Regions from separate parts of the Nonomuraea sp. NPDC059007 genome, predicted to be linked through region 2. Evidence: riboswitches for the same ligand, from Rfam matches in the RefSeq annotation. Region 2 holds a riboswitch; the other holds the start of a gene.

Region 1 (15,606 bases), on a different contig from region 2:
CTCCTGGCCGCCTCCGGCATCGGCCTGGACCTGCTCATCTCGGGCAAGGCTCCCGCCTGGGAGGCGCGGCCCGCCCTGTCGGTGATCCTGTTCGCGGTGCTGGCCGGGGCGCCGATGGGGTTCGTGCGCCACCGGCCGGTCGCCGTCGTCCTCTACCTCGCGGCCTTCCTCGTCTACACCGACCAGATCGGCTCCTTCACCTCCAACACGGCGCAGGTGCTGCTGTGCGCGGCCCTCGGCGCCGCCGCCTACCGCACCCGCTGGCCCTGGATGGTGGCGGCCGTGGCGGCGGGCGCGCTGGCCTGCGCGTTCAACATCGCCGACCCGGGCGTGGCGTTCACGTCCAGCGCGTGGATGTACTCGGTGGGGCTCGCGCTGTTTCCCGCGCTGCTCGGCGCGTATCTCCAGCGGCCGGCCGTACGGCTGGAAGAGCGCGCCATCGCGCCCGACCTGCTGCTCGCGGCGGGCGGCGTCGCCTACGCGGTGCTCAGCACGTGGACGAGCTGGCACGCCGCCGAGCAGCCGATCTGGGTCACCGGGCTGCTCGCGGTGGCCGGCGGGCTGTCGCTCGGTGTCGCGCGGCGGCTGCCCGGCCTGGTCTTCCTGCTCCAGGGGCTCCTGCTGCTGGCCGCCGACAGCTACCTGCCGCAGGTGGTCAACACCTGCATGCTGCTGGTGCTCATCTCCATCGGCGTGTTCGCGATGCGGGTCTCCTCCTGGCTGTGGACCGCCGCGGTCTACCTCGCCGCGTGCATCCTGGGCTCGATCGCCGTCGTCGAGCCCGGCGTCGAGACCACGCCGGTCCGCGTCGTGGTGCTGATGGCGCTGGTCGTCACGCCGGTGGCGATCGGCCGCTATCTCGGCGCGAACCAGGCCGCGCGCTCGGCCGAACAACTGCGCGCCCGCGAGTCGGCCCGCCTGGCCGTCGCCCAGGTACGCGCCGACCAGCTCGCCGAGCGCGAACGCATCGCCCGCGAGGTCCACGACATCGTCGCCCACCACGTCGGCGCCATGGTGCTGCGGGCCGGAGCCGCCCACTACGCCGCGCCCGAGGGCCCGATCGCCGACGCGCTCGCCGACATCCGCCAGACCGGCCACCAGGCGCTGGAGGACCTGCGCGGCCTGCTTCACCTGCTGCGCGACCCCGACAGCCCGCCCGACCTCCTCGCCGACCCCGGCGACGTGGTCAGGGAGTCGGCCGAGCGGATGAGCGCCGCCGGCCTCGTGGTCGCGCTCGACGTCGACCCCGCCATGGAGGAGGCGCCGCTGGTCACCCGCGCCTCCGCCGCCCGCATCGTCCAGGAAGGCTTGACGAACGTGCTCAAACACGCAGGACCCGGCACCGAGGTGAGCGTCAGCGTCACCCCGGCCCGCACCGCGGGCGGCCTGTCGGTCGAGGTACGCAACGGCCCGCCGGTCACCACCCGCGAGCCGCTGCCCTCCTCCGGCCAGGGGCTGGCCGGGATGCGTGAGCGGGTGCGCGCCCTCGGCGGCGCCCTGACCGCCGGCCCCGACGGCCGCGGCGGCTGGCTGCTGAGCGCCACCCTGCCCGGCGCCCGGGGGAGCGCCGCGTGATCCGCGTGCTGGTCGCCGACGACCAGGCCCTGGTACGGGCGGGCGTACGCATGCTGCTGCAGGCGGCGGGCGGCATGGAGGTGGTCGGCGAGGCCGAGGACGGAGCCGAGGCCGTGCGCCTGGCCGCCCACCTCACGCCCGACGTCATCCTCATGGACCTGCGCATGCCCCGCGTCGACGGACTGGAGGCGGCCAGGCGCATCCTGGCGGCAACCCCGTCGGCCAGGATCGTCGTGCTGACCACCTTCGCCGAGGACGCCAACGTCTACGCCGCGCTGCGCGCCGGGGCGCTCGGCTTCCTGGTCAAGGACGACGAGCCCGAGCGCATGGTCGACGCCGTGCGCAGGGCCGCGATCGGCGAGCAGCTGCTGGCGCCGTCCGTGCTGCGCCGGGTGGTGGAGCGGGCGCTGGCCGCCGAGGACGTACGCGCCGAGGCCGCGCCGGCGGCCCACCTGACCGACCGGGAACTGGACGTGCTGACCCTGCTCGGCTCCGGGTTGTCCAACAGCGAGATCGCCGAGCTCCTGCACGTGGGCGTGACCACGGTCAAGACCCACGTGGGGGCGGTGATGGAGAAGCTGGGGCTGCGCAACCGCATCCAGGCGGCGGTGGTCGCCCATCGGATGGGGCTGGTGGACGCCCACTTCCGCCCCATCACGCGACCCGCCCCCTGATCAGCTCCGTCAGCGGGGGAACACCGGGGATCCTCGGCACCGTCGCGATCCCGCGCTCGGCCGGCCTCGGCTTCGCCGGGATCCCGCGTTCGGCGGGCTTCGGCTTGGCCGGGATCGAGCGCTCGGCGGGCTTCGGCTTTGTCGTGACCCGGCCTCCGGGGACATGGCCCGCCGACGCCTCGTCGGCCGCGGGCGGGACGGCCGGGCGGCCCGTTCCCGGCGACGACCCGTTCCCCGAGGAACCCGGGAGCACGGCCCTCATGATCTCGGACGAGCCGCCGGCCCGCTGGAGCCGGGCGCCCACCATGACCATGCGCAGCGCCCGCTCGGCCGCCGCCACCAGGAACTCCTCGCCGCCGTCGATCGCCTCGGCCAGCCGCATGGGCCCCGGCACGATGCTCTCGAAGGCGTCGATGCCCGCCTCGTGCACCTGGCTGGCCCCGGCGCCGATGGTTCCGGCCAGGGCGAGGACGGGCTTGCCGTACCTCTTGGCCCGGCGCGCCACCTCGGCCGGGATCTTCCCCGACGGCGTCTGCGCGTCGATCGCCCCCTCCGCGGTGATCACCAGGTCGGCGGCGGCGATCTTCGCGTCGAGGTCCACGTGGTCGAGCAGCACCTCGAAGCGCGGCAGCAACCGCCCGCCCACCGCCGCGAGACCCGCGCCCAGACCGCCGGATGCCCCGCTGCCCGGCGCGGTCCGCAGCCCGCCGGCGCCGAGGTCGCGCTCCAGTACCCCGGCCCAATGCTCCATCGCGGCGGCCAGTTCCTCGACCCGCTCGGGCGTGGCCCCCTTCTGCGGCCCGAACACCCGCGCCACGCCGCGCGGGCCGCACAGCACGTTGCACGGGTTGCAGGCCACGAGCAGTTCCACGCCCGCCAGCCGGGGGTCCAGCCCGGAGACGTCGATCCGGTCCAGCCGGGCCAGCGCCGCGCCGCCCGCCGGCAGCGCCCGCCCCTCCGCGTCGAGCAGCCGCGCCCCCAGAGCCGTCAGGGCGCCCGCGCCGCCGTCGGAGGTACCGGAGTCGCCGCAGCCGACCAGCACCCGCCGCACCCCGTGATCGAGCGCGGCGGCGATCAGCTGGCCCACTCCGTACGTCGTGGTCAGCCCCGGATCGCGCAGCTCACGCGGCACCAGCCGCAGCCCCGCGGTCGCCGCCATCTCCACCACCGCCGTCCCACCGGGCAGCAGCGCGAGGTGCGAGTCCACCGGCGCGCCGACCGGCCCCGTCGTCGTGTACGGCACCAGCCGCCCGCCCAGCGCCTCGGCCAGCGCGGCGGCCGAGCCCTCGCCTCCGTCCACCAGGGGCAGTGTCTCGGTCCTGGCCAGCGGCAGAACCCGGCGTACCCCGCGGGCGATGGCCTCGGCGACCATCCCCGCGCTCAGGGACTCCTTGAAACCACTCGGGGCGATGAGAATACGCATGATCATCCTTCAGTAGGGCAGGCCGAGAAGCGGCCACACCATGAGTGCGAAAAGCAGAACGAGCCCGGCGGTCAGCGGCGCGAGCACAGCCGACAGGGCCAGCAGGTGGCGGGAGCCGTACGTGGGGACCTCCTCGATGCGGTGGAAGAGCGCGACGGGCTTGGCGGAGGCGGGCAGGGTGTGGCAGAACCCCGCGGCGGCCGTCGAGGCGAACGCGGCCGCGGCGGGGGAGACCCCGAGACCGGCGGCGGCGGTGATGACGAGCGGGACGAGCACGCTGGAGCGCGCCGAGCGCGACTGCAGCAGCAGGTGCGCCAGCGTGCTCACGCCGACCACCGCGGCCAGGAACTGCCAGGCCGGCACCCGCACCCCGAACAACCCGCCGGCCAGCCAGCCGGCCGCCCCCGACGTGGTCATGGCCACGCCCATGGCCATGGTGGCGGCCATGAACATGAGCATCGCCCAGGGCACGGTGGCCAGCGCCTTGTTCATGGTGATCGTCCCGGCCTTCGGTGTGGCGGTGAGCACCGCGCCGACGAACGCGACGACCGCGGGCGAGACCCCGTGCAGCGGCTCGGCGCACCACAGCGCCACCACCACGCACAGCAGCACGGCCGAACGGCGCTGCGGCCCGTCCAGCGGCCCGCTGACGGGCACGCCGGTGGCCTCGCCGACCGCTTCGGCGTCCACGCTCACCGGCTCGCGCCGGTCGGCCCGCCGGGTGATCATGAGCAGCACGATCTCGGCGCACAGGTGCGAGGACACGACGGCCAGCGGCAGCCCGAGCAGCAGCCAGTGCGCGAACCCGATCCGCTCGCCCGTGGCCTGGAACAACATCTCGACCGTGATGAGATGCGCGCCCGCCCCGATGAGGGAGGCGACCGCCGAGAGCAGGATGACCGCGGGAAAGACCAGCGCCAGCGCCACCACGACCCGGCGCCGGCCCTCCAGCACCTTGGCCAGCGCCAGGAACACCGGCACCGCCAGCGCCGCCCGCCCCGACGTGGCCGGGACCGCGAACGCGCTCACCACCAGCGCCGCCGTGGTCAGGTGCACCAGCCGCCGTACGGTCGAGGCCCGGGAGACCAGCCAGGCGGTCGCCCGCGCGGCCAGCCCCGAGGCCGACACCCCGGCGGCGATCACGAAGGCGCAGATGAGCAGCCACACGGTCGGCTCACCGAGCGCCCCGAAGAAGTCGTCGGCGGGCAGTACCCCCGACACCACCAGCGCCAGCCCGGCCCCAAGGGCGACGAGCGTGTCGTCCACCTTGGCGATCATCCACAGAACGGTCGCCACCGCGAACACGCCCAGCGTGATCTTCCCCTGCGTGCCGAGGCCCGGCGTGAAGATCACGACGGCGGTCACGGCAAGGGCGCTGAGGAGGAGGGCGGAGATCGTTCTTGTCACGACCACGATCGTCGCGGAGCGTGATTACCCGTTCATGAGGCGTTCATGAGCGCTCTCTCACGATTGCCGTAGCCTGGAGGGGTGTACGTCAAGATCTGCGGCCTGAGCGAAGAAGAGCACGTCCGCACCGCCGTCGAGGCCGGCGCCGACGCCATCGGCCTCGTGCTCACCCACAGCCCGCGCCGCGTCACGCCCGAGCGCGCGGCCGAGCTCGCCGCCCTGGTCCCCCCGCACGTCCTGACCGTGGGCGTCTTCAAGGGCGAGGACCCGGACACGGTCAGAGCCGCGGCGCTGACGGCGGGCGTGCGCGCGATCCAGCTCCACGGCGTCCACCCGCACTCCGACTTCACCGCGCTGAAGGACCTGGGCCTCACGCTGGTACGGGCCGTGGCCGCCGACGCCGACCTGCGCTGCGGGGCCTACGACGAGGACCTGCTGCTGGTCGACGCGCCCCGGGCGGGCGCGGGCGAGCCGTGGGACTGGTCCGCCGTCCGCGGTCGTCCGACGGGCCGCTGGCTGCTGGCGGGCGGCCTCACGCCGGAGAACGTGCGCGCGGCGGTGGCCGCCGCCGCGCCGTGGGGCGTGGACGTCTCCAGCGGCGTGGAGGTCGCGCGCGGCGTCAAGGACTCTGCCCTCATCCGGGCCTTCCTCACCTCCGCCCGCCGGTAACCCACCCCCCCAGGTACGGCTCCCGCGATGCCTGTCCGCCATACCGGCCGCGCGAGGCCGGGGCGGGGAGGGGACGGTGGGGGGGAAATGACGGAGTCCGGGGACGCCCAGCAGGTGATCGCGTGGGAGGACAACCCAACGCAGTAGGGTCGCAGCGTGAGCGAAACTTCCGCCGAGGACCGGATCTGGACAGTTCCGAACCTGCTGAGCTTCCTGCGCCTGCTTGGCGTCCCTGTGTTCCTCTGGCTGGTTCTGGGGCCCAAGGCGGACGGCTGGGCCATCGCGCTGCTGATGGTGGCCGGGTTCACCGACTGGCTCGACGGCAAGATCGCCCGCGCGTTCAACCAGACCAGCCGCCTCGGCCGGATCATCGACCCCGCCGCCGACAAGCTCTACGTGTTCGCCACGATCATCGGCCTGCTGTTGCGCGAGGTCATCCCCTGGTGGCTGGTGGTGCTCATCCTCGGTCGTGAACTCTTCGTCGCGAGTTTCGCCCCCGTCCTTCGCAAACACGGCTACAGGGCACTCCAGGTGCATTTTCTGGGCAAAGCCGCCATGTTCAACCTGATGTACGCCTTCCCGCTCCTCTTCCTCGCCTCCCACACTGGGTGGTATGCGGAAATTGCCCGGATTACCGGCTGGGCCTTCGCGATCTGGGGAACGGGCCTGTACTGGTGGGCGGGGCTGTTGTATGTGGTACAGGTGCGCCAGCTCATAAAGGCCGACAAGAAGGAGTGATCGGGTGAAGGCGGTCGTGATGGCGGGCGGGGAGGGTACTCGGCTGCGACCGATGACCGCCAACCAGCCCAAACCTCTCCTGCCGGTGGTCAACCGCCCGATCATGGAGCACGTGCTCCGGCTGCTCAAACGGCACGGCCTCACCGAGACCGTCGTGACCGTGCAGTTTCTCGCCGCGCTCGTGCGCAACTACTTCGGCGACGGCGACGAGCTCGGCATGAGCCTCAACTACGCCACCGAGGACCTCCCGCTCGGCACCGCCGGCAGCGTCAAGAACGCCGCGGACAAGCTCAGGGACGACCGCTTCCTGGTCATCTCCGGCGACGCCCTAACGGATATCGATTTATCGGACATGATCCGTTTCCATCGTGAGAATGCGGCGCTCGTCACCATCGGCTTGAAACGCGTGCCCAACCCGCTCGAGTTCGGGATCATCATCGTCGATGAGCACGGCCGCATCCAGCGCTTTCTCGAAAAACCCACCTGGGGCCAGGTCTTCTCCGACACCGTCAACACCGGCGTCTACGTCATGGAGCCCGAGGTCCTCGACGAGGTCGCCGACGGCGAGGTGGTCGACTGGTCGGCCGACGTCTTCCCCCGCCTGCTCAAGCGCGGCGCCCCGCTCTTCGGCTACGTCGCCGAGGGCTACTGGGAGGACGTCGGCACCCACGAGAGCTACCTCAAGGCCCAGGCCGACGCCCTGGCGGGACGCGTCCAGCTCGACATCGGCGGCTTCGAACGCTCCCCGGGCGTCTGGGTCGCCGAATCGGCCACCGTGGACCCCGACGCGGTCCTGAAGGGCCCCCTGCTCATCGGCGAGTACGCCAAGATCGAGGCCGGCGCCGAACTGCGCGAGTTCACCGTCGTCGGCAACAACGCGCTGGTCCGCGAGGGCGCCTTCCTGCACCGCGCCGTCCTGCACGACAACGTCTACCTCGGCCCCGGCGCCCACCTGCGCGGCTGCGTGATCGGCAAGGGCACCGACCTCATGACCGGCGCCCGCGTCGAGGAGAACGCCGTCATCGGCGACGACTGCGTCATCGAGGCCGAGGCCTACGTCTCCAGCGGCGTACGCGTCTACCCCTTCAAGACCATCGAGGCCGGCGCCGTCGTCAACACCAGCGTCATCTGGGAGTCGCGCGGCCAGCGCAGCCTGTTCGGCCCCCGCGGCGTCAGCGGCCTGGTCAACGTCGAGATCACCCCCGAGCTGTGCGTACGGCTGGCCAGCGCCTACGCCACGACGCTCAAGAAGGGCGAGCGGGTGGTCACCGCCCGGGACTCCTCGCTGGCGGCCAGAGCGCTCAAGCGGGCCGTCATCGGCGCCCTGACCGCCAGCGCCATCAACGTCCTGGACCTGGAGGCCGCCCCGCTGCCCGTGGCGCGCTTCCACACCTCCCGCGAGGCGGCCGCCGGCGGCATCGCCCTGCGGACCACCGCGGGCGACCCCCAGAGCGTCGACATCGTCTTCATGGACCAGCGCGGATCCGACCTGCCCCCCGCCGCCCAGCGCAAGCTGGAGCGCGTCTACTCCCGGCAGGAGTTCCGCCGCGCGTTCCCCGGCGAGATCGCCGAGCTGCGCTACCCGGCCAGGGCCGTCGAGGACTACGCCCACGAGCTGCTGGCCTGCGTGGACATGACCGGCGTACGCGACATGAAGGTCGTCGTCGACTGCGCCGGAGGCACCGCCACGCTGGTCCTGCCGACGCTGCTCGGCCGCGTCGGGGTCGAGGTGCTGACCGTCAACGCCCGCCTGGACGAGGCCTCGCCCACCGAGACCCTCGCCGAGCGCCGCCGCGACCTGCAGCGCCTGGCCGAGCTGGTCAGCTCCTCACGGGCCGCCTTCGGCGTGCGCTTCGACCCCATGGGCGAGCGCATCGCCCTGGTGGACGAGCTGGGCCAGCTCATCGGCGAGGAACGCGCCCTGCTCGTCGTGCTCGACCTCGTCGCCGCCGAGCGCCGCCGCGGGCGCGTCGCCCTGCCCGTCACCACCACCCGCGTCGCCGAGCAGGTCTGCCGCTTCCACGGCGTCCAGGTCGAATGGACCTCCACCGCCACCGACGCGCTCACCTCCGCCGCCGCGGCCGAGGACCTGGTCTTCGCCGGGGACGGCCGGGGCGGCTTCATCGTGCCCGAGTTCAGCCCCGCCGTGGACGGCCTGGCCGCCTTCATGCGCCTGCTCGGCCTGGTCGCCCGCACGCGCCTGTCGCTCAGCCAGATCGACGCCCGCATCCCCGAGGCGAGCCTGCTCAAACGCAGCGTCCCCACGCCGTGGGCGGCCAAGGGCGCGGTGATGCGCTCGGTCATCGAGGCCGCGGAGGCGGCGGGCGAGGGCTTCCGCGTCGACACCACCGACGGCGTACGGCTGGCCGCCGATGACGGCGGCTGGGCGCTCATCCTCCCGGCCGCCACCGAGCCCGTCACGGACGTCTGGGCCGAGGCCGCCGACGCCGACTCGGCGCAGGCGCTCCTGGAACGCTGGGCCCGCATCGTCGAACAGGCCTCGGGAGCGTGAGACCGGATCATCGGAACGTGGCGTACCGGATCATCGAAGGGGATTCCGGAGTGTGACACGCCGGATCTTCGAGTGGATCATTGGGCCGGCATCTGGGAGGATGACCTGCCGGATTGCCCGGCAGGCAACAGGAACGTGACAGAAAGGCAGCGCGGCGGCATGGACCTTGAGGCAGACTCGGCGGTAACTTTGTCACCGTCCAAACCTGTCGTCAGGCGTCCGTCTTGACCTTCGTCGCTGATCAGCGTAAGTTGCGGCATTCGCAAACTTGAAGAGCGAAGCGAGGCGCGCCCCGAGCACCGTTGCCGCGACTTCGCGGTAGGAGGCCGAGCCGATCGATGCCGAGCGTCTACTGCACGCAGTGCGGGCACGCCAACCCCGAGGATGCCCGTTTCTGCTCCCGCTGTGGGTCACCGCTGACCAGACCCGAGGTCGCCGGGGACACCACTTCGACCATCTCGGTCGCGGGAATCGAGGCGTACGAGGCGGAGACCGGTGAGTTCATGCTCGCCGAGCGGGCCCTGGTGGAGCAGCTGCCTCCGGGCACCGCGCTGCTCACGGTCACCAGGGGTCCCAACGTCGGCAGCCGCTTCCGGCTCGACAAGGACCTCACCACGACCGGGCGCCACCCCGAGAGCGACATCTTCCTCGACGACATCACCGTCTCGCGCCGGCACGTGGAGTTCTACCGCCACCACGGCGGCCAGTTCTCCGTGCGCGACGTGGGCAGCCTCAACGGCACCTACGTCAACCGCGAGCGCATCGAGGAGGTGCCGCTGCACTCCGGCGACGAGGTGCAGATCGGCAAGTTCCGGCTGGTCTTCCTGATGCGGACCGCCGTCGCGGGATGACCTCTCAGGCGGCCCGCTCGCACATGAGCATCGGGGAGGTGCTCGGCCTGCTGCACGCCGAGTTCCCCGACGTGACGATCTCCAAGATCCGTTTTCTGGAGGGGGAGGGGCTCATCGAGCCCGAGCGCAGCCCGTCCGGCTATCGCAAGTTCACGCATCTGCACGTGGAGCAGCTGCGTTTCATCCTGCGCGAGCAGCGTGATCACTATCTCCCGCTGCGCGTGATCAAGGACAAGATGGCCGAGTCGTTCGGGCGGCCGCACGCCGTACAGGAGACCTCGGAGGTACGGCTCAGCCGCGCCGAGCTCCTGGAGGCGGCGGGGCTGAGCGAGGAGACGCTCACCGAGCTGGAGGACTACGGCCTGCTGGCCCCCGTCGCGCGCCGCTACGACGAGGACGCGCTCCAGGTGGCGCGCAGCGTCGGCGCCCTGGCCAGGTTCGGCCTGCACGCCCGGCACCTGCGGGCGGTCAAGGCGGCGGCCGAGCGTGAGGCGGGGCTGGTGGAGCAGACCGTCGCGCCCATACTCAAACGCCGCAGGCCCGGCGCGATCGGGGAGGCCGACGAGGTGGGCAGGGAGCTGTCCGCACTTCTTCTCGACCTGCACGCGGCCCTGCTGCGCGCGGGCGTACGGAGTGTCCTGGGCCGATGAAGAGGCCACCGGCGCACCCCCAGGTGTCCGCCGGGTGTTACGTTGAATTGCATAAGAGCGGTCAGGTGTCGGATACGGAGCAGCCCGTGTTGCAGATGGAGGTAGTGGGCGTTCGCGTTGAAATGCCCACAAATCAGCCGATCGTCTTGCTCAAGGAGGCACACGGAGAGCGGTTCCTGCCGATCTGGATTGGGATGACCGAGGCGACCGCCATCGCGCTGGCCCAGGCCGAGGAGCCGCCGCCGCGACCCCTCACGCACGACCTGTTCCGCGACGTGCTCAGCGCGCTCGGCGTCGGCCTGCGCGCGGTCAACATCGTCGCGCTGCGTGACGGCATCTTCTTCGCCGATCTGGTCTTCTCCAACGGCGTCGAAGTGAGCGCCAGGCCGTCCGACTCCATCGCGCTCGCCCTGCGCACCGGTGCCCGGATCTTCGCCAGCGAGGAGGTCGTGCAGGAAGCCGGTGTGATCATTCCTGACGACCAGGAGGACGAGGTGGAGAAGTTCAGGGAGTTCCTTGACACGATCACGCCCGAGGACTTCGGCAGGGCGGGGTAGGTATTTCAGTGAATTTACGCTTCACGACGCGCCGAGCCGGATCGTTGACTGCGCTTGGTCACGGTCCTACGGTGCAAGTGAAACCCGTGGTCGCGCGTTGCGAACCCCCAGATCAGGCCGCGGGATGAGAGAAAGCCGGAGGTCCGCGTGGCGGTCAGCAGCGGCGAGGGAAAGACGGCCGGCCAGGAAGATCCGGTGCGGCGCGAGAGCGCGCGGCAGCGTGCCGGAGAGCAGGGCCTGCTCTTCGACGACGCCCCCGCGACACTTCCGGGTGACATCGGCTACCGGGGCCCGACGGCCTGCTCGGCGGCCGGCATCACCTACAGGCAGCTGGACTACTGGGCCAGAACCGGCCTGGTCGAGCCCACGATAAGGGCCGCCCAGGGCTCCGGCTCGCAGCGCCTGTACAGCTTCCGCGACATCCTGGTGCTCAAGGTCGTCAAGCGGCTGCTGGACACCGGAGTCTCGCTCCAGCAGATCCGCACCGCCGTACAGCATCTGCGTGATCGAGGCGTCGCCGACCTCGCGCAGATCACGCTCATGAGCGACGGCGTCAGCGTCTACGAGTGCACCTCCGCCGACGAGGTCATCGACCTGTTGCAGGGCGGTCAGGGCGTGTTCGGGATCGCGCTGGGCAAAGTCTGGCGGGAAGTCGAGGGGTCGCTCGCGGAGCTGCCGGGGGAACGAGCCGCGGCCGGTGACGACCCGGCCGACCACCCCGCGGACGAGCTGGCGCAGCGGCGGCGCGCGCGCAAGATCGGATAGCTGAGCGTGCCGGAACGCCTGACGCGGTCCGGCGTAGTAATCTAGGTCCCGAAGGCTGACGACCCCGTGCGGGAGAGTCCCCGACCCTGAGTCGGGGCGCCGAAGGAGCAACCCTCCCCGGAATCTCTCAGGCAACCGGTACCGCTCGGGTGAGGCAACTCTGGAAAGCAGGCACGCCAGCCAGGCGCGCCTCACCGACGGTGCAAGCCCCGCCCGCGGGGTGAAGCTCTCAGGTCCCATGACAGAGGGGGAGACCCGGCCACCGCGCCCCGGCGCCGGTCTCCATCGCCTCGGGAGGGCACCCTCATGACCGACCTGACAGCACCTCCGTTCTCCACCCGCCACATCGGGCCCTCGGCCGACGAGCAGCAGCGGATGCTGGAGGCCGTCGGCTTCGAGTCGGTCTCCGACCTGGTGGCGGTGGCGGTGCCCGAGGCCATCAGGGCCAAGGACCAGCTGAAGCTGCCCCCGGCGGCCAGTGAGAGCGAGGTCATCGCCGAGCTGCGCGAGCTGGCCGGCCGCAACCGCGTACTCACCTCGATGATCGGCCTGGGCTACCACGACACGATCACGCCCGCGGTGATCCGCCGCAACCTGCTGGAAAACCCCGGCTGGTACACCGCGTACACGCCCTACCAGCCCGAGATCTCGCAGGGCCGCCTCGAGGCGCTGCTCAACTTCCAGACGGTGGTCTCCGACCTCACCGGCCTCGACGTGGCCGGCGCCTCCCTCCTGGACGAGGGTACGGCCGCCGCCGAGGCGATGACCCTGGCCCGCCGGGCCGGCAAGTCCAAGAGCCCCGTGTTCGTCGTCGACGCCGACGCCCTCCCCCAGACCAAGGCCGTGCTGGCCACCCGCGCCGAGCCGCTGGGCATCGAGCTCGTCTACTCCGACCTCGACGGCGAGCTGCCCGAGTGTTTCGGGGTGCTGGTGCAGTACCCGGGCGCCTCCGGCCGCGTGCGCGACTTCCGCGCGCTGGCCGAGCGCGCGCACGGCGCCGGCGCCCTCGTGGTCGCCGCCGCCGACCTGCTCGCCCTCACGCTCATCGCCGCGCCCGGCACGCTCGGCGCCGACATCGCGATCGGCTCCTCCCAGCGCTTCGGCGTGCCGTTCGGGTTCGGCGGGCCGCACGCCGCGTACATGTCCGTGCGCGAGGGGCTGCAGCGGCAGATGCCCGGCCGCCTGGTCGGGGTCTCGGTGGACGCCGACGGCGCGCCCGCCTACCGCCTGGCCCTGCAGACCCGCGAGCAGCACATCCGCCGGGAGAAGGCCACCTCCAACATCTGTACCGCCCAGGTGCTGCTGGCCGTCATCGCCGGCATGTACGCGGTCTACCACGGGCCGGAGGGCCTGCGGCGGATCGCCCGCCGTACCCACGCCCACGCCGTGACGCTCGCCGAGGTGCTGCGCGCGGGCCGCGTGGAGGTCGTGCACGGCGAGTTCTTCGACACCGTGACCGCCCGCGTGCCCGGCAGGGCCGCGCAGGTCGTCGCCGAGGCCGCCGCCCGCGGCGTCAACCTCTGGCAGATCGACGCCGACCACGTCTCGGTCTCCTGCGACGAGAAGACCGAGCTCGCCCACCTGGAGCAGGTCGCCGCCGCCTTCGGCGTCTCCGCGGGGCTCAGCGACCTGGCCGGTGACGACGCGCTGCCCGCCGCGCTCGCCCGCGAGGACGACTACCTCTCCCACCCGGTCTTCCACAGCCACCGCTCCGAGACCGCGATGCTGCGCTACCTGCGCAAGCTGCAGGACAAGGACATCGCCCTCGACCGTTCGATGATCCCGCTGGGCTCGTGCACGATGAAGCTCAACGCGACCACCGAGATGGAGCCGATCACCTGGCCCGAGTTCGCGGCCGTCCATCCCTACGCCCCGGCCGAGCAGACCGAGGGCTACCTGGAGCTGATCGGCACGCTGGAGTCCTGGCTGGCCGAGGTGACCGGCTACGACGCCGTCTCCATCCAGCCCAACGCCGGCTCGCAGGGCGAGTTCGCCGGACTGCTGGCCATCCGCGCCTACCACCAGGCGGGCGGCGACACGGCCCGCGAGGTCTGCCTCATCCCGTCCTCCGCCCACGGCACCAACGCCGCCAGCGCCGTCATGGCCGGCATGCGCGTCGTCGTGGTCGCCTGCGACGACGAGGGCAACATCGACCTCGCCGACCTCGACGCCAAGATCGCCAAGCACCGCGACGCGCTGGCCGCGATCATGGTCACCTACCCGTCCACGCACGGCGTGTACGAGGAGACCATCACCGAGATCTGCGCCAAGGTCCACGAGGCCGGCGGCCAGGTCTACGTCGACGGCGCCAACCTCAACGCCCTCGTCGGCCTGGCCAAGCCCGGCGAGTTCGGCGCCGACGTCTCCCACCTCAACCTGCACAAGACCTTCTGCATCCCGCACGGCGGCGGTGGTCCCGGCGTCGGCCCGGTCGCCGTCCGCGCGCACCTGGCCGCCTACCTGCCCGGTCACGCGCTGCGTCCCGGCTCGCCGGTCGGCGCGGTCTCGGCCGCCCCGTACGGCTCCGCCGGCATCCTGCCCATCTCCTGGGCCTACATCAGGATGATGGGCGGCGAGGGCCTCAAGGCCGCCACCGAGCAGGCCATTCTGTCGGCCAACTACCTGGCCCGCCGCCTGGCCCCGCACTACCCGGTCCTCTACACCGGCCGTGGCGGCCTGGTCGCCCACGAGTGCATCATCGACCTGCGCCAGATCACCAAGGAGACCGGCGTCACCGTCGACGACGTGGCCAAGCGCCTCATCGACTACGGCTTCCACGCGCCCACGATGTCCTTCCCGGTGGCCGGCACGCTGATGATCGAGCCGACCGAGAGCGAGGACCTGGCCGAGCTCGACCGCTTCGCCGACGCCATGGCCGCCATCCGCGGCGAGATCGCCAAGGTGGCCTCGGGCGCCTACGACAAGGACGACAACCCGCTGCGCAACGCCCCGCACACCGCCGAGGCGGCCACCTCCGACACCTGGGCGCACCCCTACACCCGCGCCGAGGCCGCCTACCCGGTCAGCTCGCTGCGCGACGGCAAGTACTGGGTGCCGGTGCGCCGCATCGACCAGGCCTACGGTGACCGCAACCTGGTCTGCGCCTGCCCGCCGCTGGAGGCCTACGAGGACTGAGGTTGACGAAGGCCCCCGAAGGCCCCGGGAAGCGCTTTGTGCCTTCCCGGGGCCTTCGACGGTCCGGGCTCGGGAGCCGACGGTAAAGGCTGCCGGAGCGGCGGCATGTCCTCATGACTTTCCTCTTGATCCACGCTCTCATGTGCTTGCTCAGGCCCCGACGGGGCCCGTTTCCAAGCCGTGGAGAAGTGAATGATCCTTCGGGGAAGATCGGTGAAGGCCGCCCTGGCTCTGGCGCTGGCGGTCAGCGCGCAACTCGTGGCCACCCCGCCGTCGAGCGCCGCCTCCGCCCCGCAGCAGGGGCTCAGAATCACCCGTTTTCTCGGTGAGCAGCGCCTTCCGCACAAGATGGAGTTCGAGGGCACGGTCGTCGGCGGCCTGTCCGGCATCGACCGCGACCCGCGGACCGGCACCTGGTACTTCATCTCCGACGACCGCTGGCGCTACAACCCCGCCCGCTTCTACACCGGTGCCCTCGACATCGACCGGCGCACCGGCGCGTTCACCGGAGTACGGCTGACCGGCGCCACCACGCTCCTGCGCCCGGACGGAACCCCCTACCCCGGGTACGGCAAGCCCGAGTCCGCCGACCCGGAGACGATCCGCTTCGACCGGTGGAGCCGCAATCTGCTCTGGGGTCACGAGGGCGA
Region 2 (15,606 bases):
TCGAGAAGCTCATCAACACCGCCATCGACCACCTGATGTGCGACGCGAAGATATAGAGATGCTCACCATCGGCCGGCTCGCCGCACACACCGGCGTGACGGTACGCGCCGTCCGCCACTATCACCATCTCGGCCTGCTGCCCGAGCCGGAGCGGGACGCCTCCGGATATCGCCGGTACGGCGCCGCGGCCGTCGTCGACCTGATCCGGATCAAGACCCTGGCCGACGCCGGCGTTCCGCTCGCCCGCATCGACGAACTCCTCCACGCCGGCCCCGGCCACTTCGCCGAGGCCGTCACCGAGATCGACCACTCCCTGGCCGAAAAGATGGACCAGCTCCGCGAACACCGCAGGCGCATCTCCGAACTGGCCGCCGGAGACCGCCTGTTCCTCCCAGAGGACGTCGTGCGCATCCTCGACCGCCAGCGTGCCCTGGGCGTCGGCGAGGGTCTGGTGCGCTTGGAACGCGACGTCTGGATCATGCTCGCCGCCCAGACACCCCAAGCCGTACCCGAATGGGTCGCCGTCAAGAGCGCGGCCCTTGACGATCCGGCATTCGTCGAGCTCTACCGGACGATCTCCCACGCCCTGGACTGGTCGCCCACAGATCCACGCCTACCGGACCTCGCCGAACAGATCACGACCTGGCACCACCGAAACCTCGACCGACCCGGCCCGGACTCCACGGTCCCGGCGGACCTGATGTTCGCCCACGTCCTGCAATCATCACCGGCACTGCGACGACTGCTGGTGGCCGATCCAAGGTGACGACCTGGATGGCTACGCCCCGCGATGACCAGCCCATCGCCCCTTGCGAAGATCGTGCTAGCTTCCTGGGTTGCTGTGGCGGCCGACAGATGTGGGGCAACGATGTTCACGTACGAGTTCGGTGTTGTCGAGTGGCTATGGGATACGAACGCCATCCGGGTCAACCTGCCGGGAGGAAACGAGCGCGTGCTCTCCGGCAGCTACGACGAGGTGGTCGCGGTGCTCTCCGAACTCGGCGGCCAGGGCTGGGACGTTGCCACCTGCGCTGCCCAAAGCAACTGGCTGTTCTGGACCATGCGACGCCAGCGCTGATCGCCACCAGACAGCTGTCGAGAGTCACGGCCTGGAGACTTCGCGCAGGCCCAACGGGATGGGCGCTCATGGAGTTGTGTTCGAGTCTTCAACGGCCGGGTCGGCGAGCCTTTTGACGCATCCACGGATAGGCAGCGCTTGCGTCATAGTCCGTGATCTGGCCCGCTCTCCTTCGCTGGGGGAGCGGGCACTTCGTCGTCTCCTGGTCCTGCTACCGCTGCGCATGGGAATACCCATCCGGTAGGCCCGATCGCGGGTGGCGGGGAGGTCGCCCTGGAACTGGTGCTCTCGCTCGTCTGCTCTTTGGCGAGCAGGAGCTCAGACGGCCGGGTGAAGTCCCAGCGTCATGTGCGGGTAGCCCGCATGGATCCGCTCCCCGAGCTCGATGCCGAGGCTCGCGATGAACGTGGTGATCGCGGCTGTGGCTTGCTCGATGCTGTCGGCATGGCCCTTGAACTCGAACTCGACGAAGTTGCCCAGGTCGGCCACGGCGTCGAAGGCGACCGCGATGCCGTCCAGGTGCCACTCCTCCCGGGTCTTGTCCACCACTGTCAGCTTGGTGAAGTCGAGGGATTGGAGGGTGTGCCGGACGGCGTCAGCGTCGGAGATGCGGCTCTCGTACTCGTCGCAGTGCGTCTTGATCTTCGCTTCCAGCGGGTACCACCGCTTGAAGTTGAGTGAGGCGTTTCCCGCCTCCTCCCGGATACGTAGCCACTCGGAGATGACCTCGCCGTTGAGGAAGTCCTTGTGCGGCGCGTTGAAGTAGGTGTCGACCTGCCGCGAGGACTCCCCGGCCTGGGCGCCCCGCTCTGCGAGGGTGGCCTTCAGGTCCTCCACCGGAGTGAGGAGGCGGAACTTCTGCTCGACCTCGGTGTACTCCATGATCTGCTCCTATCGGGTGTGTACGGCTGGGGAGGGGCGCTGCGCCAGCATGACGCGAAGAGGCTCGGTGAGGTGCCTGATCTCGTCAATGTCCTCGGCACTCAGGAGACTTTGAAGAGCGTCGATGCTTCCGGTGATCTGGCTGGGGCTACGGAAACCGACCAAAGCGACAGCATGGGGATCGGAGTGGAGGGCGTATCGCAGGGCGACGCGCGCCAGGTCCGCGGGCCGGTAGCCGAAGCGGCGCCCGAGCGGAGCCAGCGCGTTGTGGATGGTTTGCAGGAACTCCCAGGTGAATCGAGGGTCGTCGTGCCGGTGGTCTTCGGGAGGGAACACCGGTAGGGCGTCCGGGCTGTAGGTGCCCAGCAGAAGCCCTTGGCCGAGGACCTGTTTCAGGAGAACGCCGATGCCGTACCGCTTGGCGTAGGCGAAGATGTCGGTCTCGCGCGCGGAATAGGTGGGGCTCATCAGGTTGTGGCGAACGGTGACCACGTCGGGCTGAATACGGTCGAACAGGCGAAGGAAACGGGCCGTCTCCCGCGCCTTGGGGTGGCTTGCGTCGTCTGCCCACTCGGCGGCGAACTCGTGCGGGGCTCGCATGCCGGTGGCACGGATCATGCCGTCTTCCCGCAGCTCTTCCAGCATTTCGGCGGCCTCGATCAGATACCGGTCGGAAGGGCCGAAGTCGGCGCTGTGCAGGAAGTAGATGTCCAAGTAGTCGGTACCGAGGTTGTCGCACGTGGTCTCGAACTGGCGCAGGATCTGCCGCGCCTGGTAGGGGTGGGCGGCCGTACCAGCGAAGTAGCCCACCTTGCTGGAGATCACGAGGTCGGAGCGGTCAACCTGGGCCAGGAGCTTGCCGACCAGTCGTTCGGAAGCACCCATGCCGTACACGTCGGCGGTGTCGTACAACGTGACGCCGAGCTCATAGGCGCGCACGAGGGCCGCGTACGCCTCTTCTGGATCCACCCCTGCCCAGCCGATGGGCACACCGCGGTTGCTGGCCAGGCCGCCGATCGTCCAGCAGCCGGCGCCGATGGCCGAGACGTCGCGGGCGAGCCCGTGCAGGTGTCGACGTTCCATGTTGCCTCCTGTCAGGTTCCACAGGGGTCTGCGGCGTTGATCAGCCGCCACTCGTCGATGTCCGCCCAGCGGGTGTGCTCACGTTCCAGGAGGAGGGCCTGGTCCCTTGGTAGGACGTTGGCGACCTGCTCGACCACCAGGCCCATACGGATGGTGAGCGCGGCGGCGTGGTCGTTCAGGGCGTAGCGCAGGTTTACGCGCAGTTTCTCAGCGTCGGGGGTGTCTTCGATGGCTTGGATCATGCGCCCGAACACGCTGTACGCGGCGTCCTTGAGGATCACGCGGGCCTGCCGAACGGCCTGGCGCGGTATGCCGTCGAGGATCTTCTCCAGCGACTTGAGGGTGTAGTCCAGCGCGAAGTTGCGATCCACCCACAGCTGGGCCCATTCGCTGCACACGCCGATACGGGGATCAGCGAACCGGGCATCCTGACGACCCATGGAGGGCCGGATGTCGCCGGTCAGGCCCGCGGCCTGGGCCTGCCTGGTGTAGGCCGCGCCGATCAGGCACTCCATGGAGACCAGCATGTAGGAGATGCCGCCGTAGAACGGCCTGCCGGCCGAAAGCCGGGCTACGAACTCGGGGTCGTGGACGCCCTCGGCGATCTCCTCGGGAGTCAGGTGGGGTGACGGCTTCAGCAGCAGATCCGTGCGGCCCTGGAAGGCGTACGTTTCCTTCAGTTCGTCGACGGTCATGAGCTGGTCGAAGGTGATGTACGTGTACCGGGTGGGCACGCCGAGAGCCGACAGAGTGCGGATGGCCAGGGCGTTCTGGGCGCCGGTGGTCTCCTTGTTGAAACGGGCCAGGACGGAATCCACACCCGACTCCACGCCGAACAGACAGCGGCGCAGGCCGCGTTCGACCAGGGCCCGCCACATGATGGCGCGTTCCTCGTGCCAGGCGCGGTCCCGGTCCAGGCGGACCACCTGGTCGATGCGGCAGCTCGTCTCCCAGCGGAATCGGGCGCGGTGCAGGGTGCTGGCCATCTCCAGCGCCCGGGTCACGGAGTCGGGGCCACGTCCGATGAACTCTTCGTCGACCAGGTAGATGGTGCGGGAGATACCGGGGTAGCGGTCGAAGACGCGCCCCATCTGGTCGAGGACCCACGGGAGGGTGGCCGGTTGGGCGCCGAACCATTGACCCTTGTGACCGCGCGGGCAGAAGGAGCAGAAGTTGGTGCAGCCGCGGGAGGCTTCGAGTTGGGCCACGCCGTGGTGGTCGAAGGTGGCGGGCAGGAGATCCAGCTCGGGGATGATGTCGTCCTGGGCGCGGCTGATTGGCTTGGGGGTGTGCCGCCGGCCGATGGCGAGGGTTCCGGTTCCTCGGGCTGCCCCGTTGTAGCCGATGCCGTGGATCTGCTCCCGGCCGATATCGCCGTGCCAGTGGGCGAGCAGGTCGGTGATGGTTGTCTCTCCGGCTCCCCGGGCGATCAGCAGGTTCGGGTAGAGGTCGAGCAGGAGCGCCTCGTTGCGGACGGTCAGGCTCCCTCCAGCGATGACCATGGGCGCGTTGGGCAGGCCGTAAACGGCCTCCAACAGTTTGATCATCAGGTCGTGCTGGCCGAAGGTGGCCGAGATCCCCAGAATGTCGGGCGGGTCATCGGCAATGGCGCGCAGCAGATCGGGAAGGGTGACGCCGAGCTGCATGTCAGCCATCGTGACCTCGCCGAGCAGCGTTGAGCGGGCAGCGCGGGCCAGGTCGCTGATGGCCAAGGGAAACCGGGGCAGCGGGAAGATCTCGGGGTGATACAGCGCGGCCAACAGGGTCCGCGGACGAGCAAGCCGGTGGACGGCGTATTCGTCGAGGCGCATCGCCGACAGCCAGGAGTCAGGTGTCTGCAGATGGACATGACCATCCGTCCAGGCGGGCCACTCTCTGCTGTGGTGTGGCTCACCTGACAGGTCGGCGGCGACCCACGCGGCGCCCTGCTGCTGGACGAATACCAGCCGCCGGTCCAGTGACCCGGTGACGCGGACCTGCGTGGCATGGCCCTGGAGACGGCTGTCGAGGTGGTGACGCAGCTCGGCGGGGGAGATGAGGAGCCGCTCCGTCTCGGCGTCGAGGTTGCGTGAGCCGGTGTAGTCAGGTGCGACAGCGCGGAGCAGGAGGTTCAGCCGTTCGACCGGGCTGTGGGCAGAGATAGTTCGCATGCTCATGATCACTCCATGCGGGGTGAGGTGGAGTCTGCGGCGAGTGGAAGGGAGCTCGGACCAGCGCGGAGGCTCAGGCGCTGGTCAGAGCGCGGGAAGGAGACAGGCCCACGGTCGGGGCCGAGGCGGCGCAGACGATGCCAGCCAGATGCTTTCTCAAGGACAGGGAGGGCTGCGCCTTCGGCAGTTGCAGGCGCATGCGTGCCCAGACCCGCTTGCCGTCCATGAGCAGGTCAGTGCCCCACTCGATGGACAGGCTTTCGACCAGGAAAAGGCCGCGCCCGTGCTCGTCCTCGTCGGCTGAGACGCTGACGCAGGGTTTGTCGAGCGAGTTGTCCTGCACTTCCAGATACGCCTCGTTGTCCTCGGCCCACAAAGTGACGGAGATGGCGCCGCCCCCAGCGTGCTGGAGCGCGTTGGTCATCAATTCCGAGGCCACCAGTTGCAGGTTCTCGTCGATGACCGGTTCGAGGCGGTAGTCCCAGGTGGCCAGCTGCTGGATGATCCTCTTGCGGGTCACGGGCAGGATGGCGGCGTCGGCGGGCAACGTCCAGCTCATGGAGGAGGGCGCTGTCACCGCGTCGGCTCCTTGCGACTGAACTGCCGGATCAGCTCCTCCGCCTGGTTTTCGGCGACGATGAGAAAGCCGTCGTGGATGCTGCCGTCGTCGTAGCGGAGCTGAATCTCCAGTGTCCAGTGGCCGGCCTCAGCGTCGTGGTTCAGCTGGACCTTCGTGGTGGCGTGACTGATCTGGGATGAGATCTGCCGGAGCGTGGAGCCATCCGCGGCGGCCGACCATTCTTCGCCGCCCCCGGGCGCCTGGAGATGGAAGGTCAGCCACTCGGAGCCACGCTCTCCGGGCAGGCCGACGACGACGCCGATGCGGTTGTTCTTGGCGCTGTCAACGGCCAGGTCGCCGAGCTGCGGCCAGGGCCGCCGGGAGATTTTGTCCTTACGGTCAGCTCGGTCATCGGGGGGTGTCATGCCCAGGACGGTAAATTCCCGCCAGGCCCCGAATATGAATCAGAGGAATACCCCGGTCATCCGTCCAGGTGAAAGCGGTCAGACATGCGGCGAAGTTCTTCCCGGGTCGCCACGCGCTCGGCGTAGACCAGGGAACGCAACGTAGATCGCGCGATGGGGTGATTGCGGACGAGCTGGGGCGCGAGCTTCTCAGCGATCTTGAGTTGGCGGAGGGCCTTGTCCCGGTTTCCATTCCACAGCCACGCTCGGGCAAGGTCCATGTGATGGTGTCCTTGCCGGGAGTGCGGAAGGGCTGCAACCACGCTGGGGTGAGTCTTGGAGTTTAGTGCCAAGGCGCGGGCCTGATCGCCTGCCTCCAGCGCTACGGACACGGCGTGGATGGCGACGTTGCCGCTGGAGAAGGTGAGCGAGTGCCGGTCGTAGACCCGCGGGCCCGTTTCGGCAGTGACTCGGTCGGCAGCCACCTTGGCGAGCGCGACACGGTCCATCGCTTCCTCCGGTGCGCTCGCGCGCGCAGCGGAGATGGCTCCGCGCAGTTGCAGGCTTCCCCAGGCTCGGACGGTCAGCCGGTCGCCCCGGTCGTAGGCCGGTTCGAGGTCCCGCAGGGCCTTGTCGGTCAGGGCGATGGCGTCATCCCAGTCGGCCGTGGCCCACATGTCCCAGACTCGCATCCAGTCTGCTACGGCAGGCATGACCGGGTCGCCGGAGTGACGGGCTGCCCATGCTGCCCGCTCGCATGACATCGCGACGAGTTCGGGGTGGCCCAGGGTATGAGCGGCGGTGTGGGCGAACTTGCACATCACTGCGTACAGCGCGAAGGCTTCCTCGCGCTCGTGGTCGGAGGAGACTTCCGCCAGGGCGCGGGCCTCGCGCATGAGGTCTGGAAGAGACCGCAGAATGGCCACGTTCGCGGCGGCGTCCCGAAGCCGGTGCAGACGGGACATCTCGCCCCACAACACTCCGGATTCGCGTGGCGTCCCGTCGAAGACGGGCGTGAGGTCATAGCGGCGAAGCTCTCGCATGATCGCCGAGGCGGCGATCTGCCATTGGTTCTCGGCTGGCGAGCTGGAGTAGGGGCGGCCGATCAGCTTGTTGGGATGGACGTGCAACTCGGCGGCCAGATGGTTCAGCAAGGCGACGCTGTCCAGCTCGACGAGGCCGTTTTCCACCTTGGATACCCAGCCCTGGGACCGGTTCAGCGAGGCTGCAAGGTCGGCCTGGGTGATCCCCAGGTCCAGTCGGGCGCGCTTGACCCGGCGGCCGATCTTCTCCGCTTCCTCCAGCATCAGCTCACTCCAGGGTCCGTTCGAGGCGTGCTGCATCCAAGGCTAGGCCCGCAAGACGCACTTATGTCCAGCCCTGCCGACAAATCGGCCCTGGACTACGAATGCGGTGGTCGTCACGATGGCGGGTGGAACGGCACCTGATCTGCCTGAACGCGGACGCGCTGTGGATTGGCAACGAAGCGGAGAAGTTCGGTCATCGCCCAGACGAGAGACGAGCTGGGATGGGCGCCGAGGCACCTAGCTCAGCCGGGAATCCACCCTGGCGCAATAGCAGGACGTCAGCCACGTGGGGAGCGCGAGGGTTCTCCCTCGCCCGGGGTGTGGGGCAGAGCCCCACTGTCGCAGCCCGAGCCCCAATGCGCGAAGCGCTCCCATGGGGAGGACCGCGCCCTCAGCCGGGGTGTGGGGGCTGCGCCCCCACTGGACGCTGCCTGAACCCTTAGCGCGTAGCGCCCCTCCGTGAAGACCTTGCTTTTAGCATTCGATGACGTTGACGGCCAGGCCGCCGCGTGAGGTCTCCTTGTACTTGTCGAGCATGTCCCGGCCCGTGTCGCGCATCGTCTTGATGGCCTTGTCCAGGCTGACGAAGTGGCGGCCGTCGCCGCGCAGGGCGATGCGGGCGGCGGTGATGGCCTTGATGCTGGCCACCGCGTTCCGTTCGATGCACGGGATCTGGACCAAGCCGCCGATCGGGTCACACGTCAGACCCAGGTTGTGCTCGATGCCGATTTCCGCCGCGTTCTCCACCTGTTCCGGGGTCCCGCCCAGGACCTCCGTCAGGCCTGCCGCGGCCATGGAGCAGGCTGAGCCTACCTCGCCCTGGCAGCCCACCTCAGCACCCGAAATAGACGCGTTCTCCTTGAACAGGACGCCGATCGCGGCCGCTGTCAGCATGAAGCGGACCACGCCCTCGTCGTTCGCCTGGGGGACGAAGCGCGTGTAGTACGTCAGGACTGCCGGGATGATGCCTGCCGCGCCGTTCGTCGGGGCGGTCACGATGCGGCCCCCGGCGGCGTTCTCCTCGTTGACGGCAAGGGCGAACAACGAGACCCAGTCCATCGTCTGGAGCGGGTCCTTCTCGGGGGACTCGCTGCACAACTGGCGGTGAAGCTGGTGGGCGCGGCGGCGGACCTTCAGGCCGCCGGGCAGCATGCCTTCCTTGCTGATGCCCCGGCTCACACACTCGGCCATGACCCGCCACAGGTTCAGGATGCCGTCGCGGATCTCCTGCTCGGTACGGCCGAAGGCCCTCTCGTTCTCCAGCATGAGCCCGGAGATGGACAGGCCGGTGTTGTGGCAGTGCTTCAGGAGCTCTTCCGCGGAGGTGAACGGATAGGGAACGACGGTGTCGTCGGGCTTGATGCGGTCGGCGCCGGTGGCGTTCTCGTCGACGACGAAGCCGCCGCCCACGGAGAAGTACACCTTCTCGCGGAGCTTCTCCCCGTCGGCGGCGAAGGCGGTGAAGCGCATGCCGTTCGGGTGCTCGGGCAGGCTGATCTTGCGTTCGAAGACCAGGTCCTCGCCGACGACGAACGGGATCTCGCGCTCGCCGTACAGGCGGACGGTTCCTGCGGCGCGCATGGCGGCGAGGCGTTCGTCGACGGTGTCGACGTCGACGAGTTCGGGCTTCTCGCCGGACAGGCCGAGAAGCACGGCCTTGTCACTGCCGTGGCCCTTGCCGGTCAGGCCGAGGGAGCCGTAGAGGATGGCCTCGACCCGCGCGGTCCGCTCGACGAGGCCGTCTTCGTGCAGGCCGCGCGCGAACTTGTGCGCGGCTGCCATCGGGCCGCCGGTGTGCGAGCTCGACGGGCCGATTCCGATCTTGAAAAGGTCGAAGACGCTGATCGCCATTGATGCGTCCTTCCGCAACAGGGGGGAGGGCGGTGCCGGGGCCCATGCCGGGCCCCGGCGGTTGGTCAGGAGTCGCCGGAGGTGAGTGCTCCGTACTCCTCAGCTGAGAGGAGGTCCTCCGGGTCGCCTTCGAGGCGTACCCGGAACATCCAGCCCTCGCCGTAAGGGTCGTTGTTGACCAGCGACGGGTCGTCCACGACGGCCTGGTTCACCTCGGTGACCTCGCCGCCGACCGGGGCGTAGATCTCGCTCACCGACTTGGTCGACTCGACCTCGCCGATGGAGTCGCCGGCCTCGACGTTGGAGCCCGCCTCGGGAAGCTGCACGAAGACGACGTCACCCAGGGCCTCGGCGGCGAAGGCCGTGATGCCGACGGTCACGGTCCGGCCGTCGTCGAGACCGGCCACCCATTCGTGCTCCTTGGTGTAGCTCAGCTCGTCAGGGATGCTGCTCACTTACGTCCTCCTGCTAGTTACTGCGCTTGTATTCACGAACGGGCGCTGCGCTTGTAGAAGGGCAATGCGACGAGGTCCATGCCCTCCTGGCTGCCCCGGATGTCCACGGCCACGCCTTCGGTGACACCAGTGTCCACGTAGGCCATCGCGATGGGCTTACCCAGGGTCTGGGAAGGGGCCCCGCTGGTGACCTCGCCGACCACGGCGCCGTCCTTGGTCACCGGGTACCCGTGGCGGGGGACCCGGCGCCCGTGCGCCACCAGTCCGACCAGGCGCCGCCGCGGCGGGTCGTTCTTGACCGCCTCCAGCGCCGCCCTGCCGACGAAGTCGCCGGGCTTGTCGAATTTCACCACTCGGCCCAGGCCCGCGTCGAACGGGGTGAGCGCGGTGGACAGCTCGTTGCCGTAGAGCGGCATGCCGGCTTCGAGGCGCAGCGTGTCGCGCGAGGACAGTCCCGCCGGAATCAGCCCGTACGGCTCGCCCGCCTTGACCAGCGCCTGCCACAACGGCACCGCGTCCTCGTTGGCGATGAACAGCTCGAAGCCGTCCTCGCCGGTGTAGCCGGTGCGGGCGATGAGCGCCTGGGCCCCGGCGACGACGCCGGGCAGCCCGGCGTAGTACTTGAGTCCGGGCAGGTCGGCGTCGGTGAGCGAGGAGAGGATCTCCTGGGCGCGCGGACCCTGCACGGCGATGAGCGCCCACTGCTCGGACCGGTCGTCCACGACGGCGTCGAACCCGGCGGCGCGCGCGGTCAGCTCGCGGGCCACGAGGAGGTAGTTGGAGGCGTTGGCCACGACCATGAACTGTTCGTCGGCGAGCCGGTAGACGATCAGGTCGTCCAGGACTCCGCCGTCCTCCCCGACGATCATCGTGTAGCGGGCCCGTCCGGGCGCCAGCGCCGAGAGGTGGCCGACGAGCGCGTAGTCGAGTGCCTCGCCCGCCTGGGGCCCGGTCAGGAAGATCTCGCCCATGTGCGAGAGGTCGAACAGTCCGGCGGCGGTGCGCACGGCGTTGTGCTCGGCGGACTCGCTGCCGTAGCGCAGCGGCATCAGCCAGCCGGCGAAGTCGGTCAGCGTCGCGCCGAGACTCTCGTGAACGTCTCGCAGCGGTGTCGGTCGGGACATTGGTCTTCGCACCTCAGGGCAGGGTCGGATGCCAGCATCCTCCCCCTCTGTCATCGATGCCTGAGAGCTTCGCCCGGGTTTTGCCGGACTTTCACCTTCGGCGAGGCCCGGAGGCCTGCTTTCCAGAGGCACCTCGCCCGAGCGGTCCTTTGCCTTGAGAGGTTCGCGGGGAGGGCTTGCTCCTTCAGGGGCTCTGACCGGATTGTCAGAACGCTCTCCCGCACGGGTTCACCGGTGTCTCCAACCAGCCTAGTGCCGTCACGGGGGTGTTGTCGCGTGTGGATCGCGCCAATCGATCTCTTCCGTGAGCTTGTGCAGGGTTGTGGCGCCGATGCGGCCTTCGGTGTACATCTGGCCGAGCGTCTCGCGCTGCGCCCTGGCGAGCTCGTCGCGCAGGTCGTGCGGGGCGCCGGCGTTCGCCTCGACCGCGAGCAACTGCCGCTGCGCCCACAACGTGCCGGTGTCGAGCCGGTGGGAGATCTGGTCGAGCCTGCGCATCGCCGCCGCGGCCGCCGCCTGCCGCGCCCGCGCCTCCTCCTCCGGCGCCGCGACACCCCCACTCTCCGGTACGGCGGCGCGGCACGTGAGCAGGGCGAACCCGCTGACCAGCACCACCGAGGCGGCGGCGAAGATCAACGCGTCCTGGGCGGGCAGCGCGGGGATGGCCAGCGCGATGGCCAGCGTCGAGGCCCCGCGGGTGCCGCCCAGGGTGAGGGCCCGGACGTTGTGCCGGTCGACGGCCAGCGCGAACGCCAGCCGTACCAGCAAAGTCGCGCCCAGCAGAGCCGCGGTGACCAGCAGGACCGTCGTGAGCGGCAGGCCGGAGTGTGAGCCGCCCAAATCGCGTAGCTGGAGCCCGAGCAGGACCGCGAGCGTGCCGCCGAGCAGGAACGTCAGCACCTGCCAGGTGATCCGCTCGGTGGCCCGCGCGGGGGTGTGGAAGAGGCGGCCGCGCGCCCCGACGTAGAAGCCGGCGGCGGTGACGGCGAGCGGGCCGGACAGTCCGAGCTTGCTCGCGCTGATCTCGGCGACGAACGGCGTGGCCAGCGAGAGCACGATCAGCGTTCCCGAGTCGGCCAGGCGGCGGCGCAACTGCACGACGACCCAGCCGAGCGCGAGGCCCGCGAGCGCGCCGCCGGCGATCGCCCCGGCCAGTTGCAGCGCGGCCACGGAGACGGTCTCGGGACGTTTGAGCTGCTCAAGCCCGATGGCGAGCAGCACGACCGCGACGCCCTCGTTGATCAGGCTCTCGCCGCGCAGCACGGTGAGCACGCGCTCCGGCGCGCCGAGCCGGTCGAGGACGAGTGCCTGGGTGGGCGCGAAGGCGGCGCCGACGGTCAGCGCGGCGCCCCACGGCAGGCCCGGGAGCAGCAGATGCGCCACGAGGGTGACGGCGCCGGCGGTGGCGAGGGTGAGCCCGACGCCGAGGAACATGATCGGCCGCCAGGCGGCGCGCGACTCGCGGGGCGCGCTGCGCGTGGTGGCGTGGTGGTAGAGCAGGGGCGGGATGAGCACGGTCAGCACGACGTACGGGTCCATCGACACGACCGGCACCCAGGGCAGGATTCCCACGAGCATGCCGAGCAGGACCAGGAACGGCAGGGGCGGCAGCCTCCATCTCGTGCTGAGAAAGCGGGCCAGCACGATCGAGACGGCGACGAGCGCGGCGATGATCACCAGGTCGCTGGACAAAAGCTCGGGCTCCCTCCTGAGGGGGATCGGATCCGGACAACGGTGGCGAGCCTATGGGGGATATGTCCGGAAAAATCCGAGCTTGGTGCGTGAGGTGATCAGTGTTTGCCTAGAGGTTCGGGGGCCCTGCGTGTCGCTTGCCGGGTGTTTAACCGGATATTTCGGGACTTTGCGGGGCGTGTGACTCAACGCATAGCGCGGCCGGCCGTCCCCCCGGATGAACGGCCGGCCACGGGGTGTGGCCGGGAACCTGGCACACCCCAGCGGTTCCCGGCCACGTCTGTACGACCGGCGCCTGGCGGGACGCCGGCCGTACATGCTCCTCTAGAGGCGCTGCCAGAGCGCGGGTGTGCCGGGCGGCTCCCAGCCGGGCAGGCTCGTGTGGCTCTGCAGGCACCGGTAGTTGGTGCCCTGGTAGCTCACGGTCGTGCCGGCCGTGTAGGAGGTGTACGGCGCCCATTCGTTGCCGGTGCTGCCCACGGTCAGGGTGAACGTGGCCGAGCGGTCCGTGCTGGTGCCGTCGCCGTTGAGCGTGATCGGATAGGTGCCGGCGGCGACCGAGGAGGTCGTCGCGATCGACACCGCGGAGGTCTGGCCCGCCGAGATGGTGGCCGGGTTGAAGCTCACCGTCACGCCCTGGGGAGCTCCGGAGGCCGTCAGCGCGATCTGCTGGGCCTGGCCGGAGGTGACCTGGGTGTTGACGGTGGCGTTCGCGCTGCCGCCGGGCTGGACAGAGGCGGACGCCGGGCTGACCGAGAACGAGTAGTCGTTCTGGACCTGCCCGATCGTCAGGTTGAAGGCGGTCGAACGGTCGCTGTCGGCGCCGTCACCGTTGAGGGCGATCTGGTAGCTACCGTTCGCCGCCGCCGCTGACGCCGCGACCGTGACCGTCGAGGACTGGCCCGCCGTGATCGTCTGCGGGCTGAAGGAGACGGTCACCCCGGCCGGGACACTGCCGGCGGAGAGGCTGACCTGCTGCGCCTGGCCGGAGGTGACCGTCGTGGTGAGCGTCGTCGTCGCCGACTGGCCGGGCTGGAGGGTTGCCGAGGCCGGGCTCACCGCGATGGAGTAATCGTTCGGCTGCGCCTGGCCGACGGCCAGGGTCCACAGCGCGTGCGCGGCCGCGTCGGCGTTGCGGTCGAGCGCGGTCGTGTTGATGTTGGACGGGTAGGTGTCGCAGGCCGAGTGGTAGCAGCGGTCGAACGACTGGTTGGCCTGACCGCCCCACTTGGCGGCCTGGGCGGCCGTCTTGCGCTCGCTCGCCCCGGTGAAGACGCCGCCGACGCGTACGCCGGCGTTCTTGAACGAGGCGTGGTCGCTGCGTCCGTCGCCGATGCGCTCCGGCTCCGTCTGCACGCCGATCGAGGTGTAGTAGTCGTTGAACAGCCGCTGCAGGGCCACGTCGTCGTCATAGACGAAGTAGCCGGGGTTGGGCGAGCCGGTCATGTCGAAGTTGAGGTACGCCTCGACGCCCGCCGCACCCCCGTTCTGCACGTAGTACCGGGAGCCGATCAATCCCTGCTCCTCGGCACCCCACCAGCCGAACCGGACGTGCTTGGTCACCGTCGGCCGCTGGCTGGCCAGGGTCAGGGCGATCTCCAGCAGGGCCGAGGAGCCCGAGCCGTTGTCGTTGATCCCCGGACCGGCGGCGACGCTGTCCAGGTGGGCGCCGAGCATGATGGTCTGGTTGGTCGGGCCACCCGGCCAGTCGGCGATGAGATTGCTGCCGCCGCTGAAGGTCTGGATCCGGGTGGTGTATCCGGCCGCGTCCAGCTTGCCCTTGATGTAGTTGACCGAGGCGTTGTACCCGGGCCGTCCTGAGGCCCGGTTACCGCCGTTGGCCGTGGCGATCGACTGGAGCTGGCTGAGGTGGGCTGTCACGTTCGCGACCGGGATGTTGGGCGGCGCGACAGCCTGAGCGCTCGTGGCGCCGGCGAGGGGGGCCAGGGCGGCCACCACGATGGTGACCAGCCCTGACACTAGGAGTTTCTTCACAGCGGCTGCCAGAGTGCGAGCACGTTCGGCGGCTCCCAGCCGGGCAGGCTGGTGTGGCTCTGCCGGCAGCGGTAGCTGGCGCCCTGGTAGGTGACGACCTGGCCGACCGTGTAGGAGGTGTACGGCGCCCATTCGGTGCCGGTGCTACCCACGGTCAGCGTGTAGGTGGCCGTCTTGCTGCCACTGGTGCCGGCGCCGGTGAGCGTGATCGGGTAGGACCCCGCCGCGACACTGGAGGTCGTGGCGACGGTCACCTGAGAGCTCTGGCCGGCGGTGACGGTGGCCGGGCTGAAGGTCACCGTCACGCCCGAGGGCTGGCCGCTGGCCGACAGCGCGACCTGCTGAGCGGAGCCGCTGGTCACCGTCGTGTTGATGGTGGTCTGAGCGGAACCGCCCGGCTGAGTCGAGCCGGACGCCGGGCTGACCGCGAACGAGAAGTCGTCCTGGACCTGCCCGATCGTGAGGTTGTAGGTGGCGTTCTTGTCGACGGCGGTGCCGTCAGCGGTCACCTGTACGGCGTGGCCGCCCACGGGGCTGCCCGCCGAGGTCGACAGGGTCAGCGTCGAGGTCTGGCCGGCGGTGATCGTGGCCGGGTTGAACTGGGCCGTCACACCACTGGGCAGCGTGCCGGCGCGCAGCGTGATCTGCTGGGCGTTGCCGCTGGTCACCGTGGTCCTGACCGTGGTGGTCACGCTGTCGCCCGGGTCGGCCTGGCCGGCGGCCGGGTCGAGGGAGAGCGAGAAGTCGTCGGTCGGGGCGGTGCACGTCGGCTCGCCGGACTGGGCGCCCAGGCGGATGCCGTCGAAGGCGGCCTTCACCACGTTGAACTCGGCGCAGCTACCGGGCCACAGCTCCTTGGCGGCCTGCAGCGCGGCCACCCGGACCTTGGTGTGCGTCCACGGGGACGTCTTCTTGTTCAGCGTGGTCATGAAGACCTGGGCGGCCTTGCGGATGCCGATGCCGACGATCGCCGGGCCGTTGTCGCAGCGGGTGCTGGCGGGCTTGCCCTGCGGGTTGGTGCCCTCG

Evidence for each region. Region 2 has a riboswitch for glycine ahead of gcvT (glycine cleavage system aminomethyltransferase GcvT). Riboswitches for the same ligand answer to the same signal wherever they lie in the genome.
Region 1: linked by a shared signal. The riboswitch ahead of gcvP (aminomethyl-transferring glycine dehydrogenase) and the one ahead of gcvT (glycine cleavage system aminomethyltransferase GcvT) in region 2 are both predicted to bind glycine.

Annotation. Positions count from the first base shown of each region.
Region 1 covers NZ_JBHYJD010000008.1:271,518-287,123, reverse strand. Annotated here, with positions in the region: gene ACFWY5_RS16015 (histidine kinase) at 1-1,575, shown strand, start outside; gene ACFWY5_RS16010 (response regulator) at 1,572-2,249, shown strand; gene ACFWY5_RS16005 (glycerate kinase) at 2,230-3,672, opposite strand; gene ACFWY5_RS16000 (SLC13 family permease) at 3,682-5,079, opposite strand; gene ACFWY5_RS15995 (phosphoribosylanthranilate isomerase) at 5,161-5,748, shown strand; gene ACFWY5_RS15990 (CDP-alcohol phosphatidyltransferase family protein) at 5,905-6,486, shown strand; gene ACFWY5_RS15985 (sugar phosphate nucleotidyltransferase) at 6,491-8,998, shown strand; gene ACFWY5_RS15980 (FHA domain-containing protein) at 9,337-9,849, shown strand; gene ACFWY5_RS15975 (MerR family transcriptional regulator) at 9,846-10,499, shown strand; gene ACFWY5_RS15970 (bifunctional nuclease family protein) at 10,586-11,056, shown strand; gene ACFWY5_RS15965 (MerR family transcriptional regulator) at 11,204-11,821, shown strand; glycine riboswitch at 11,881-11,975, shown strand; gene gcvP (aminomethyl-transferring glycine dehydrogenase) at 12,128-14,956, shown strand; gene ACFWY5_RS15955 (esterase-like activity of phytase family protein) at 15,149-15,606, shown strand, end outside.
Region 2 covers NZ_JBHYJD010000012.1:241,938-257,543, reverse strand. Annotated here, with positions in the region: gene ACFWY5_RS22360 (serine hydrolase domain-containing protein) at 1-56, shown strand, start outside; gene ACFWY5_RS22355 (MerR family transcriptional regulator) at 59-766, shown strand; gene ACFWY5_RS22350 (hypothetical protein) at 869-1,078, shown strand; gene cyaB (class IV adenylate cyclase) at 1,397-1,960, opposite strand; gene ACFWY5_RS22340 (aldo/keto reductase) at 1,970-3,043, opposite strand; gene ACFWY5_RS22335 (B12-binding domain-containing radical SAM protein) at 3,055-5,199, opposite strand; gene ACFWY5_RS22330 (ATP-binding protein) at 5,267-5,770, opposite strand; gene ACFWY5_RS22325 (hypothetical protein) at 5,767-6,177, opposite strand; gene ACFWY5_RS22320 (helix-turn-helix domain-containing protein) at 6,234-7,463, opposite strand; gene ACFWY5_RS22315 (L-serine ammonia-lyase) at 7,938-9,314, opposite strand; gene gcvH (glycine cleavage system protein GcvH) at 9,380-9,769, opposite strand; gene gcvT (glycine cleavage system aminomethyltransferase GcvT) at 9,802-10,893, opposite strand; glycine riboswitch at 11,026-11,124, opposite strand; gene ACFWY5_RS22300 (cation:proton antiporter) at 11,152-12,585, opposite strand; gene ACFWY5_RS22295 (M28 family peptidase) at 12,910-14,580, opposite strand; gene ACFWY5_RS22290 (M4 family metallopeptidase) at 14,577-15,606, opposite strand, start outside.